2 linked regions of the Archangium violaceum genome follow. The protein of the gene in region 2 interacts with the protein of the main gene of each other region in a pairwise test. Links are inferred from orthologs where the notes say so. Each region holds a gene or a part of one and is shown on either strand. Other genes may lie near its edges.

Evidence for each region.
Region 1: the proteins of JQX13_RS41375 (region 2) and dnaE interact in binary tests that used the Escherichia coli proteins (3 or more experiments, as listed by UniProt). The link is inferred for Archangium violaceum from one-to-one orthologs.

Annotation. Positions count from the first base shown.
Region 1 is NZ_CP069338.1:6,273,062-6,280,246, forward strand. Bases 1,373-5,490 are described here. They hold dnaE (DNA polymerase III subunit alpha), read left to right. Parts: upstream 1,373-1,717; coding sequence 1,718-5,290; downstream 5,291-5,490. Other genes in these bases: JQX13_RS26885 (crotonase/enoyl-CoA hydratase family protein), read left to right, coding at 5,357-5,490. Also shown: JQX13_RS26870 (hypothetical protein), read right to left, coding at 1-766; JQX13_RS26875 (Spy/CpxP family protein refolding chaperone), read right to left, coding at 856-1,308; more of JQX13_RS26885, read left to right, coding at 5,491-6,184; JQX13_RS26890 (SDR family oxidoreductase), read left to right, coding at 6,190-6,993; JQX13_RS26895 (lamin tail domain-containing protein), read left to right, coding at 7,132-7,185. UniProt on the Escherichia coli protein: DNA polymerase III is a complex, multichain enzyme responsible for most of the replicative synthesis in bacteria. This DNA polymerase also exhibits 3' to 5' exonuclease activity. The alpha chain is the DNA polymerase catalytic subunit.
Region 2 is NZ_CP069338.1:9,792,808-9,798,860, forward strand. The notes cover bases 955-3,940. They hold JQX13_RS41375 (aminotransferase class I/II-fold pyridoxal phosphate-dependent enzyme), read right to left. Parts: upstream 3,053-3,940; coding sequence 1,856-3,052; downstream 955-1,855. Other genes in these bases: JQX13_RS41370 (acyl-CoA mutase large subunit family protein), read right to left, coding at 955-1,790; JQX13_RS41380 (phosphatase PAP2 family protein), read right to left, coding at 3,069-3,940. Also shown: more of JQX13_RS41370, read right to left, coding at 1-954; more of JQX13_RS41380, read right to left, coding at 3,941-4,016; JQX13_RS41385 (efflux RND transporter permease subunit), read right to left, coding at 4,013-6,053. UniProt on the Escherichia coli protein: Shows aminotransferase activity with methionine and histidine as substrates, and to a lesser extent also with phenylalanine.

The sequences.
Region 1 (7,185 bases), 3.5 Mb from region 2 along the record:
TCCAGATGAGGTTGATGGCGTGGCTGGCTTCTAGCGGAGTTCGCGTGGTGGTCTCCAGTGCCGTGGCGTAGGGCACCCCGCAGCGCAGGAAGTAGTCGGTGACGCTCCCATCGTTGTACTCGATGAGGCCGTCCGTGTCGGTGCGGTTGACGTCGTCCACCTTCTCCTCTCGCATGATGCGGGCATAGGCCGACGCGGCCTCCATGAGCGGCCGGTAGGCGCTCTTGTCCCCGAAGGTATAGGCGTAGGTGGCGGAGCCCGGCAGGTAGTTGTCCTGGTGGATGTCGAGCGCCGCGTCGGGAGCGGGGTAGCGCACGATGTCCGAGCGCACCGCGCGCGTCTCCTTGGGGCCTCCCTCGTAGAGCGCCCAGCGGAGGAAGGGCTCGCCGTGGTTGAGCTCGCCCTTCCACTCCCCGGGCGCGGTCTCGTAGCGCAGGAAGTCGTTGTTGGGTTTCTCGCCGCTGCGGTTGTAGCGGGTGCCGTCCTCGAAGCCCGAGGGGTTGATGCAGGGGTACACGCGCAGGCCCACGCGACGTTCACGGGCGTACGTGACGATGTCCTCGAAGTACTGGCACAACGTGAGCGGACCGGCGGGCTCCTCGCCGTGGAAGCCCGAGGTGATCACCAACCAACGCTCCCCGGGCACGGTGAGCCGGAAGAGCGGGTACTCGACACCTCCCTCGACGACTCGGGCGTACTCGTTCACCTCGGCGATGTCGGCGTAGGCGCGGATGCGGCGGGCGTACTCTTGGTAGTTGTGTGGCACCCCTCCAGGGTATCCACGGGAGAGGTGGGCCGGGGACGGAATTGGACCCCGGTCCATCCACGATGTGTGCTTCCGCGTGCACTCGGCTATTAGTGAGCGTTCATGTGCTCACGAACCCCGGCCGTCACCTGCTGGCGCTGCTCGGGGGTGAGGATGCGGTGGGCCTGCAGGGCGGCGTCGGCCACCTTGTGGGCGAAGGCCCGGAATGCGTCCACGCGCGCGTCCACCAGGGCGTGCACGGCGTTGCTGTCCGGGTTGGGGGACTCCCACTGACTCATCATCTGGGCCCGCGCGTCCTTCTGCTGCTCGAAGAGGCGCTTGCCGTCCTCGAAGAGCGAGTCCTTCAGCCCGTGGATGGCCTGCTTCTGGGCGTCGGTGGCCTTCAGGTCCTCCAGCTTGTCGTCCAGCTTCCAGGTGATCATCTGCTTCACGCGCTCGGGGTCGCGCGGGCCACCGCCGAAGTGTCCGCCGCGGAAACCCGACAGGAGGACGAAGGCGAGGACGGCGGAGCCGGCGAGGAGGATCTTGTTCTTCGTGGTCATGGCGTATGCTCCCAGGGGCCTTCCCGGCCCCGCGTTCTGCTCGTGGACGCCGTCAATCGGCGACGGTGTACAGAATGCGAGAGGCCCGTTGAGGGGGCTTTGTGGCGGGGTAAAGAAGTGTGAAGGCCACGCGGCGGGCTCCGGCCGGTGGGCTCCGGCCGCCTGGAGACCCCGGCCGCTCGCCCGCCCGGCGACCTGGCGGGAGAGGGCCCCACGCGGCCATCCCAGGTGGCAGGGCCTGTGCCCCATTCCCGACCTGATGGCTCCTTCACGGCCCGTGGAGGCCGTGGCACAAGGCGCCGGGGCCGACTTTCTGGCCCCGGACACGCCGTCCGGCCGGAAACTGGCGAGCGGCGTCTCGCTGAACAAATGTGATGCTGTAGACCCCCTTCCTGACTACCTTCCAGCCATGTCTTTTACCCATCTCCACCTGCACTCCCTGTACTCGCTCCTCGACGGCGCGATCCGGATGAAGGACCTCATCAAGACGGTGAAGGAGAAGGGGATGACGAGCGTGGCCGTGACCGATCACGGCAACATGTTCGCCACCATCGACTTCTACAAGAAGGCCAAGGACGCGGGCATCAAGCCGATCATCGGCATGGAGACCTACGTCGCCGGTCCCAAGGGCCGCAAGGATCGCACCGAGAAGGTGGGCCACCACCTCATCCTGCTGGCCAAGAACAAGGAGGGGTACGACAACCTCAAGTACCTCTCGTCCATGGCCTACCGTGAGGGCTTCTACTACCACCCGCGCATCGACAAGGAGCTCCTGAAGGACCACAGCAAGGGGCTCTTCGCGCTCACCGCCTGCCTGGGTGGCGAGGTGACGGGCGCGGCCTTCCGCGGGGACATGGACCACGCCCGCAAGGCGGCGCTCGAGTACAAGAACATCTTCGAGCCCGAGCACTTCTTCCTCGAGGTGCAGTCCAACGGGATGCCCGAGCAGGAGAAGGCCAACGAGAACCTCAAGCAGCTCAGCCGGGACCTGGCCATCCCGCTGTGCGCCACCGCGGACGCGCACTACATCAAGCGCGAGGACGCGCGCGCCCACGAGCTCCTCATGTGCATCGCCAGCGGCAAGACGCTCGCCGACGGCAAGCGCATGAAGCACTCCACGGACAAGCTCTACGTCACCAGTCCCCAGGAGATGCTGGAGTACTTCAAGGACACGCCCGAGGCCGTCCACAACACCCAGCGCATCGTCGAGCAGATCAACCTGGAGCTGAAGCTGGGCAAGCCCATGCTGCCCACCTTCCAGGTGCCCGACAGCCACACGCCGGACAGCTTCATGGCGGAGCTGGCGCGCAAGAACCTGGAGGAGCGCTTCAAGGAGATCGACCTGGCGCGCTTCCGCGCCGGCCAGCCGCCCGTGGACCGCGAGCCCTACAAGGCCCGTCTGGAGCTGGAGATCGGCGTCATCCAGAAGATGGGGTTCAGCGGCTACTTCCTCATCGTCCAGGACTTCATCAACTGGGCCAAGCAGAACGGGATTCCGGTGGGACCGGGCCGTGGCTCGGGCGCCGGTTCGCTCGTGGCCTACTGCCTGCGCATCACCGACCTGGATCCGCTCCCGTACAACCTCCTCTTCGAGCGCTTCCTCAACCCCGAGCGCGTGTCGATGCCCGACTTCGACGTCGACTTCTGCCAGGACCGGCGCGACGAGGTCATCAAGTACGTGGGCCGCAAGTACGGGGAGAACAACGTCGGGCAGATCATCACCTTCGGCTCGCTCAAGGCCAAGAGCGTGCTGCGCGACGTGTGCCGCGTCTTCGCGCTGCCCTTCAGTGAGGGGGACCGCATCGCCAAGCTGGTGCCCGAGGTGCTCGGCATCACGCTCAAGGACGCCATCGAGCAGGAGCCGCGCCTCAAGGAGATGATGGAGAAGCCCACCGCCATCGGGCAGGTGGAGGGCAAGGACGTCACCACCAAGGACGTGCTGGAGATCGCGCTCGCGCTGGAGGGCCTGCACCGCCAGCCCGGCATGCACGCGGCCGGCGTCGTCATCGCCGACAAGCCGCTGTGGGAGTTCGTGCCCACCTACCAGCCTCCGGGCCAGGACACCCTCATCACCCAGTTCGCCAAGGACGAGGTGGAGGCGGCGGGCCTGGTGAAGTTCGACTTCCTCGGCCTCAAGACGCTCACCGTCATCCAGAACGCGCTCAACCTCATCAACCGCAACCCACCGGACGGCAAGCCCATCCAGCGCGAGGACATCCCGCTGGATGACCCGGAGGTGTGGAAGCTGATGGCGGACGGCGACACCGCCGGCGTCTTCCAGATGGAGTCCAGCGGCTTCACCGAAATGGTGATGAAGCTCAAGCCGTCCTGCTTCGAAGACGTCATCGCCGCCGGCGCGCTCTACCGCCCGGGTCCGCTCGACTCGGGCATGGTGGACGTCTTCATCAACCGCAAGCACGGCCGCGAGCCGGTGGTGTACCCGCACCCCCTGCTGGAGCCCGTCCTCAAGGACACCTACGGCGTCATCGTCTACCAGGAACAGGTGATGCAGATCTCCCAGGTGCTGGGAGGCTACACCCTGGGCCGCGCGGACCTGCTGCGCCGCGCCATGGGCAAGAAGAAGGCCGAGGTCATGCAGGCCGAGCGGGCCGGCTTCCTCGAGGGGTGCAAGAACAACAACGTCGACCTGAAGGTGGCCGGCGAGATCTTCGACCTCATGGAGAAGTTCGCCGAGTACGGCTTCAACAAGAGCCACTCGGCGGCCTACGGCCTCGTCACGCTCCACACGGCCTGGCTCAAGGCGCACTACCGCGTGGAGTTCATGGCGGCCCTTCTCACGAGCGAGAAGGAAAACACCGACAAGGTGGTGCTGCACATCGGCGAGGCCCGGCAGTCGGGCGTGCAGGTGCTGCCGCCGGACGTGAACCAGTCGGACATGGCCTTCGGCGCGGTGGAGGGGAAGATCCGCTTCGGCCTGGGCGCCATCAAGGGCGTGGGCGAGGGGGCCATCGAGGCCATCGTCGAGGCGCGCAAGGAGGGCCCCTTCAAGAGCCTGTTCGACTTCTGCGAGCGCGTGGACTCGCGGAAGGTGAACCGCAAGGTGTTGGAGCAATTGGTGAAGGCGGGCGCCTTCGACTTCGAGAATCGCCCGCGGCGGCAGCTCTTCGAGAGCATCGAGCGCGCGATGAGCCGCGGCTCCAGCAGCCAGAAGGACAAGGCCGCGGGGCAGAGTTCGCTCTTCGGGATGCTGGGCGGTGGTTCCTCGGGCGGCGGCGGCGGGATGAAGGACGACTACGTCCAGGTGGAGGAGTGGTCGGAGAAGGAGCGCCTGGCGCTGGAGAAGGAGGCCATCGGCTTCTACGTGTCGGGCCACCCGCTGTACCAGTACGACAAGGAGCTCAAGCGCTACGCGCGGCCCATCACCGCGGTGCAGCGCGCGCGCAAGGACGAGAAGCTCACCATCGCGGGCATCGTCGCGGCGCTGCGCGAGCGGCCCACCAAGACGGGCAAGCGCATGGCGTGGGTGACGCTGGAGGACCTGTCCGGCTCCATCGAGCTGGTGTGCTTCCCGGGCAAGGACGGCACGCGCAACGTGATGGGCAAGGACGGCAAGTGGACGAAGCAGGGGCCCAAGCCCGGCTTCGAGCACTGGGAGCCGCTGCTCAAGAGCGATGATCCCATCCTCGTGACGGGCACGGTGCAGCTCAACCAGCGCGACGAGGACACGCCGGTGGCGGAGCTCATCGTCGAGGACATCCAGAGCCTCAAGGCCGTGCGGGAGAAGCGCACCAAGCGGCTGGAGCTGCGGCTGCCGGTGGACCTCGCGACGGAGGAGCGCATGGCGAAGCTGGCGGAGATCGCGAAGCAGTACGCGGGCGCGACTCCGGTGGCCGTGAGCCTGCTGTTCGCCAACGAGGCGGAGGCGCTCATCGGCAACACCTCCATCAAGGTGCAGGTGAGCGACGAGCTCATCCAATCCGTGGAGCGGCTCTTCGGCATGAAGGTGGTCGAATTCGGCTGAGCGCGGGCGTGGACGCTGCCCGGGCGTTCTGCTCAAGTGGCCCTCCTCCACGAGGGAGGGCCTTGAATGACGGCGGCATATCAGTCACTGCGCATCGAACAGGCGGACGGCATCGCCGAGGTGGTGCTCACCGGTCCCGGCAAGGGCAACGCGCTCGGGCCGGACTTCTGGCGCGAGATGCCCGAGGCGCTCCGGAAGCTCGACGCGGATGACTCGGTGCGCGTCGTCCTCCTGCGCGGCGACGGCTCCCACTTCACCTACGGCCTCGACTTGATGGCCATGATGGAGACGCTCGGGCCGCTGCTCACGGGCGAGGGCAACCTCGCGCTCGAGCGCACGAAGCTGCTCCAACTCATCGACACCATGCAGGCCTCCACCGAGGGGCTCGCCCGCTGCCGCAAGCCGGTGCTGGCGGCGGTGCACGGCTGGTGCATCGGTGGCGGTATCGATCTCATCGCCGCGTGCGACTTCCGCTACTGCTCGCGCGAGGCGAAGTTCTCCCTGCGCGAGGTACGCGTGGGCATCACCGCGGACCTCGGCGCGCTGCAGCGGCTGCCGCGCATCATCGGCGAGGGGCACACGCGCGAGCTCGCCTATACCGGTGGCGACATCGACGCGGACCGCGCCCTCCAGATGGGACTGGTGAACCAGGTCTTCGCCACCCCCGAGGAGTTGCTGGCCGCGGCGCGCGCCACCGCACGGAAGATCGCCGACAACCCTCCGCTCGTGGTGCAGGGGGCCAAGCAGGTAATGGAGTATTGCGCGGACAAGTCCGTGGCGGACGGCCTGCGCTACGTGGCGGTGTGGAACTCCGCCTTCCTTCAGTCACATGACCTCGCCGAGGCCTTCGCGGCATACGCCGAGCGGCGGCCTCCGCGCTTCCAGGGGAGATGAGTCACATGGCACAGGGTGTATTTCGAGATGATCTGCTGGCGGGCAAGGTGGCCTTCATCACCGGCGGCAGCAGTGGCATCAACCTCGGTATCGCCGAGGCCTTCGTGAAGGCGGGCGCCAAGGTCGTCATCAACGGCCGCAACGTGGAGAAGCTGGAGGCGGCCGTGAAGGGCCTCCAGGCGCATGGCACCGCCATGGGCGTGCCCGCGGACGTGCGCAACTACGAGTCCGTGGAGAAGGCCATCCAATCGGCGCGTGATGCCTATGGGGAGCTCGACATCCTCGTGTGCGGCGCGGCGGGCAACTTCCCCGCTCCCGCCCTGGGCATGTCCTCCAATGGATTCAAGTCCGTGCTGGAGATCGACGTGCTCGGCACCTTCAACGCCTGCCGCGCCGCCTTCGAGCACCTGCGCAAGCCGGGCGCCAGCGTGCTCAACATCTCCGCGCCCCAGGCCTACCTGCCCATGGCCATGCAGGCCCACGTCTGCGCCGCCAAGGCTGGTGTGGACATGATTACCCGCACCCTCGCCATCGAGTGGGGTGGGGTGGGCGTGCGCGTCAACTCCATCACCCCCGGCCCCATCGACGACACCGAGGGCATGCGCCGGCTCGCCCCGGGCGACGACACCCGCCAGAAGCTCACCCGGGCCCTGCCCCTGCAACGCTTCGGTACGAAGCAGGACATCTCGCAACTCGCGCTTTTCCTGGCGTCGGATGCGGCCTCATACATCACCGGCTCCATCATGGTGTGTGACGGTGGCCAGTCGCTGCTCGGCTCCGGCCTGATGCTCCAGGCCATGGGCATGTGACGCCCTTGCGGCAACAGGGTGACGGGCTCGTCTCCTGGCACTGAGTTTTTTCAGGGACATGGTGTCTGATAGAAGTCACTCCGTACCCGCCGAGCGTCCCGCTAGCGGGTGCTGTCCTTCCTCAGCCTGGAGATGTCCATGAGTCATGGCCCCCCCACGTTCGCGCGACTGGTCGCGTGGAGCGTGTTGTTG
Region 2 (6,053 bases):
TCCGTGCCCCGCGCCGCGGCCTCCACCTTCGCCAACGCCGCGTCCACCGCCGCCTGGTCGCGCTCCGCCTTCACCTGGTTGAGCCGGGCGATCTGCGACTCGGCCACCTTCTCGTCGATGTGCAGCAGCTCGATGGGCGCGTCCTTGTCCGACTTGAACGCGTTCACGCCGACGATGAGCCGGTCACCCTGCTCCACCTCGCGCTGGAAGCGGTAGGCGCTCTCGCCGATCTCCTTCTGCGGGTACTGCTCCTCCACCGCCCGGATGATGCCGCCCATCTCGTCGATGCGGCGGATGTACTCGAGCGCCCGCTTCTCCATCTCGTCCGTGAGGTACTCGATGTAGTAGCTGCCGGCGAGCGGATCCACCACGCGGTCCGCGCCGGACTCGTGCGCGATGAGCTGCTGGGTGCGCAGCGCGATCGTCACCGACTCTTCGGTGGGCAGCGCGTACGTCTCGTCGAGCGAGTTGGTGTGCAGTGACTGGGTGCCGCCGAGCACCGCCGCGAAGGCCTGCAGCGCCGTGCGCACCACGTTGTTGTAGGGCTGCTGCGCGGTGAGCGACACGCCGGCCGTCTGCGCGTGCGTCTTGAGCTGCATGGAGCGCGGGTTCTTCGCGCCGAAGCGATCGCGCATCACGTGGGCCCAGATGCGGCGCGCGGCGCGGAACTTGGCGACCTCCTCGAAGAAGTCGTTGTGCACGTCCCAGAAGAAGGACAGCTGCGGCGCCACGTCGTCCACGTCCAGGCCGCGCTTCACGCACTCCTCGACGTAGCCGATGCCGTCGGCCAGCGTGAAGGCCAGCTCCTGCACCGCCGTCGCTCCGGCCTCGCGGATGTGGTAGCCGCTCACGGAGACCGGGTACCACTTGGGCATGTTCTTCGTGCAGAACTCGATCATGTCCGTCACGATCCGCACCGCGGGCCGTGGGCCGACGATCCACTCCTTCTGCGCGATGTACTCCTTGAGCATGTCGTTCTGGATGGTGCCCGCGAGCTTCGCCATCGGAACGCCCTGCTTCTCACCCACCGCGATGTACATGCAGAGCGCCACGATCGCGCTCGCGTTGATCGTCATCGAGGTGGTGACCTTGTCGAGCTGGATGCCGTCGAACAGGGTCTCGAAGTCACGCAGCGAGGAGACGCTCACGCCCTCCTTGCCCACCTCGCCGCGGCTCATGGAGTGGTCGCAGTCGTAGCCCATGAGCGCGGGCATGTCGAAGGCCGTGGACAGGCCCGTCATGCCGTGGCTGATGAGGTACTTGAAGCGCTTGTTGGTGTCCTCGGGCGTGCCGAAGCCGGCGAACTGGCGCATCGTCCAGAGGCGGCCGCGGTACATGGTGGGCTGGGGGCCGCGGGTGAACGGGAACTGGCCCGGCAGCCCGATGCGATCCGGGGACTCCGTCTTGCGATCCGCCAGCGTCACCACGTCGGGGATGGGGATGCCCGAGTCGGTGACGAACGACTTGCGGCGCAGCGGCATCTTCTGCGTCACCGCGGCCAGGTCGCTCTTCGCCCACTTCTCGGTGGCCTTGCCCACCGCCTTCACCGCGGCCGGGTCATAGGAGCGCACCACCCCGTTCTTCTTGCGCGGAGCGGCCTTGGCGGCCTTCTTCGCGACTGCCTTCACGGCCTTCGTGGCGGCCTTCATGGCCTTCTTCGCCGCCTTGGCGGGCTTGCTGGCCTTCGACACCTTGGTGGAGGTGGAGGACCGGCCGGCCTTCTTGGCGGACTGGTTGGAACGGGGAGCGGAGAGCCTCTTGGACTCGGTCGGGGAACGAGAGGAGGGCATGGTTGCGCGGGATGTAGCATCGGGGTGTAGGGGTCGCAAGCCGCCCGGCTCCCGATGTCCAGACGTCAGCGGCCCCGAGCGAGTCCCACCTTCAACCGGCGCACCGCTTCATCCAGCACCGCCTCCGTCTTGCAGAAGGCGAAGCGCGCCATCCCCTGCCCCAGGGACTTGTGCTCGGGACCATAGAAAACACTCGGAGGGATGGCCGCTACTCCCACCTCCGTCACCAGGTGGCGGCAGAAGGCCACGTCGTCCGCGAAGCCCCACCCGGAGATGTCCGTCATGATGAAGTAGCTGCCCTCGGGCACGTACGCCTTCAGCCCCGCTTCCGCGAGGCCCGACAGCAGACGCTCGCGCCTGGCCAGATAGGTGGCGGACAGCTCCTGGAAATACGCGTCCGGCATCCGCAGCGCCGCCGCCATCGCCGCCTGCAGAGGCGACGCCGTGGCGAATGTCACGAACTGGTGGGCCCGCTGCACCGCGTCACGCAAGGCCGGTGGCGCGATGATCCATCCAATCTTCCAACCGGTGAGGCTGAAGGACTTGCCGCCGCTGCTCACGCCTACCGTCCGGTCGGTCAGTGAGGGCACCGTGGCGGGACGCACGTACCGCGCCGGACCGAAGACGATGTGCTCGTACACCTCGTCCGAGAGCACCCGCACATCGAACTCGGCGCACAGCTCGCCGAGGAACTCGAGCTCCTCGCGGGTGAACACCTTGCCGGTGGGATTGTGGGGCGTGTTGAGGATGAGCAACCGCGTCCGGGGACCGAAGGCCGCGCGCACCTCGTCGCGGTCGAACCACCAGGTGGCGTGCGCGGCATCCGGCGGACGCAGCGGCACATAGCGCGCCTTCGCACCGATGAAGCCGATGTTGGCGTCGTACGAATCGTAGAAGGGCTCGAAGGCCACCACCTCGTCGCCCGGATCCACCAGGCCCAACATCACGCAGAGGATGGCCTCGGTGGCACCGCTGGTGACGGTCACCATGGTGTCCGGATCGATGCCGGTGTGTCCGTGGAAGCGCGCGCCGTGCTCGGCGATGGCCACGCGCAAGTCTCGCAGGCCGGTGCTGGGGGCGTACTGGTTCACCCCATCGGTGATGGCCCTGCGGGCGGCTTCCTTGATGGCCTCGGGCCCGTCGAAGTCCGGGAAGCCCTGCCCCAGGTTCATGGCCCCGTGCTTCAGGGCCAACGCGCTGAACTCGGAGAAGACGGTGGTGCCGAGGTGGGCCACGCGGCCCGCGAGGATTGGCCTGCTCATGCGTACGCTCCCTTGTTCAGGGGCGCACGATAGCGTCCATCCGCATCGGGCGCGCCACCGCTTCGCGCCGCGCCGTCGCCCGGCTCCAGCCCAGGGCCAGGCCCACCACCACCATCACCAGCGGCACCGCGCAGATCAGGTCCGTCGCGTAGTGGAAGCGGCCTACCAGGGTAGCGAGGATGAGGCCGAGCCCCGGCACCAACATCACCCGGAAGAAGCGCGGGACGAAGCGGAAGGCGTACACGAACACCACCAGCGTGGTCCCGGTGTGGCCCGAGGGGAAGCAGTCCCGGGCGAACGGCGGCATGCGCATCACCGAGTCCAGGAAGGGCGTCACCCACACGCCCTGGAGCGGCTGGGAGAACTCGCTGAAGAGGAAGTAGCGCGGGCCGATGGCCGGCACCAACGCGTAGCAGACATAGTTGAAGGTGAAGAAGAGACTGAGCGCCAGCAGGTACTCGTGGAAGGCGTCACGGCGACCGGTGAAGTACATCACCAGGCCCAGTGCCAACGGCCAGACGAAGTGGCCGTAGTAGCAGATCATCAGGATGTCGGTGAGCCAGGGCGGCACCACGTGCCCGAGCAGCACCGAGGCCTGGAAGCCGAACAGCCGCTGGTCCATGGTGGCGAGCTGGGCGTCGCGCAACCCCGGGGTGACGGCGGTCACCATCGGATTGAGCAGCCCATGGCTGAGGCTCAACACGGGCAGCAGCCAGAAGGAGGCCACGAAGGCCAGCAGCCGGTGCCGGGGGAAGTAGGACTCCAGGGTGCGCAGCACCAGGGGCCCGAGCGCGAAGATGGCGAAATGAACGGCGGACCTCGTGGAGCCAGGAGCCCACCGCGCGGGGCCCACGAGCGCCAGGGCGGCCAGTGAGCAGGCGACGACAATGACGATGTCGACTCCCCGCAGGTGGACGTCCCGAGCCCTCGCTCGAGCTTGGTTGTACGAGGTCCAAGGGTTCACGCCGACTTACGCTCCCCCGGTTCCGAAGCGGCCTCAGTGGCAACAGGCGCGCCGATCTCCAGGCTCCGAATCATGCCCCCCTCCTTCCTCCGCCCGGACCACCGCTCCATCAACGCGAGCATGGCCGGGAAGAAGACCGTGGTGCCCAGGAAGGTGCACACCACTCCCAGAATTGCAATCTGACCGATTGAGCGCAGTCCGGCGTGATGTGAGATCAACAGTGCGCCGTAGCCCGCGGCGTTGGACAGCGTGGCCACCACCGCCGCCAGGCCCGTGTGACGGACCACGTGACCCAGCGAGCCGGGGCCCTCCTCCTCGTACCGGTGGTAGAGGTGCACCGAGTTGTCCACGGCGATGGCGAGCAGGCTGGGCAGCACCACGGCGTTGATGAAGTTGAGCTGGACGTCGAAGAGGTACATGCCGCCAGCCAGGCACAGCATGCCCAGGAACAGTGGCCCGGCCACCAGGCAGGCACGCTTGAAGCTGCGCAGGCTGGCGAGGATGGTCAGGAAGACCACGGTCGCGGCGGCCCAGAGGATGAACGGACCATCCCCGCGCACCATGGAGAAGATGCGGGCGGCGATCCGGTTGCTGTCCAGCACCGCGAGGTCCACGCCCCGGGCCCTGGCTCCGTCGACCACCTCGTCGATCTGCGAGGCCCACGCCGATAGCTCACGGGTGTCGTGGTTGGACACCGAGGGGAACAACAGGAGGAACATGCCCTTGCCGTCGAGCGCCTCGAAGCGGCGCCGCACCTCCTCGGGCACCTGCTCCGGCCCGTACGGCTGGGCATCCAGCATCTTCTTCACGGTCTCCACGCGCGGATCGTTGCGCGCGCTCTCGGGCAGCTTCCGCAGCGTCTCGCGCAGCGCGGCGAGCTGCTCCTGGTGCGCCGGCACGTCCTGCGGCAGCAGATCATTGAGCGACGCGTACTGCTTGAAGGTGGACTCCTCGCCGTGCTTCGTCTTCACGTCGGTGATGACCTGCTGGACCACCTGCGCCTGCCGCAGATCGTCCACCAGGAGGATGGCGGGGTTGAGGGGCGAGCCGAGCTGCTCGACGATGTGGTCATCGAGCTGCACGGAGGACGCATCGCCCTTGAGCTTGCGCATGTTCGTCTCGAAGCCCACGCGCGGCAGCACATAGAGCGAGTAGCCCGCGAAGCCGAGCACCGCCAGCAGGATGCCGGCGATGACCGGCGTGGGCCAGCGCTTGCCGGTCGGCTGGAAGGCCTTCTCCGGGGCCTCGGGCGCGTGGCTCGCGGCCGGCTTGCGACCTGGCCGCAGACGCTCGGCGAGCACCAGCAGCGCGGGGCCCAGGCCGTACGCCATCAGCACGGAGAGGATGACGCCCACGCCGGCCAGCAGACCGAACTGCTTGAAGGCCTCGAACTGGGCGAACACGAGCACGAAGAAGGCGGCCGCGTTCGTCAGCGCCGAGGTGATGGCTCCGGCGAAGGTGCCGCGCACGGCCTCGGCCAGCGCCTCGGCGGCCGGGTGCTCGCGCCGCTCCTCCCAGTAGCGCATGGCCAGGTGGATGCCGTACTCCAGGCCCAGGCCGATGAGGATGGCCACCAGGAAGCCCGTGACGATGTTGAGGTGGCCGATGGCCAGCTCCGCGAAGGCGAACGTCAGCGACACGCCGAAGACGACGGGCACGCCCACCACGGCCAGCGCCCACAGCCGCCGCGTGGCCAGCAGGATGATGCCCACCGCCATCACCGCGGAGAGGATGCCCGCGCGCGTCAGGTCGCGGCGCATCACCCGATCCTCCTCGAGCCGGGCCTGGAAGGCGCCCGCGTAGTCCAGCCGCACCCCGGGCCAGCCCTGGGCCACCTCGGCGGCCACGCGCTTCACGTCGTCCACCAGCTTCTGCGCGAACACGAGATCGCCCGCGGTGCCGCCCGGCTTCACCATCAGGTACACCTCGGAGCCGTCCGCGCTCCCGAGGTACTCGCGCATGGGGGCGTCCGGGGTGTACTTCTTGATGATGGCCTCGAAGTCCGGCGGCGCGTCCTGCGCGTCGAGCAGGTCCACC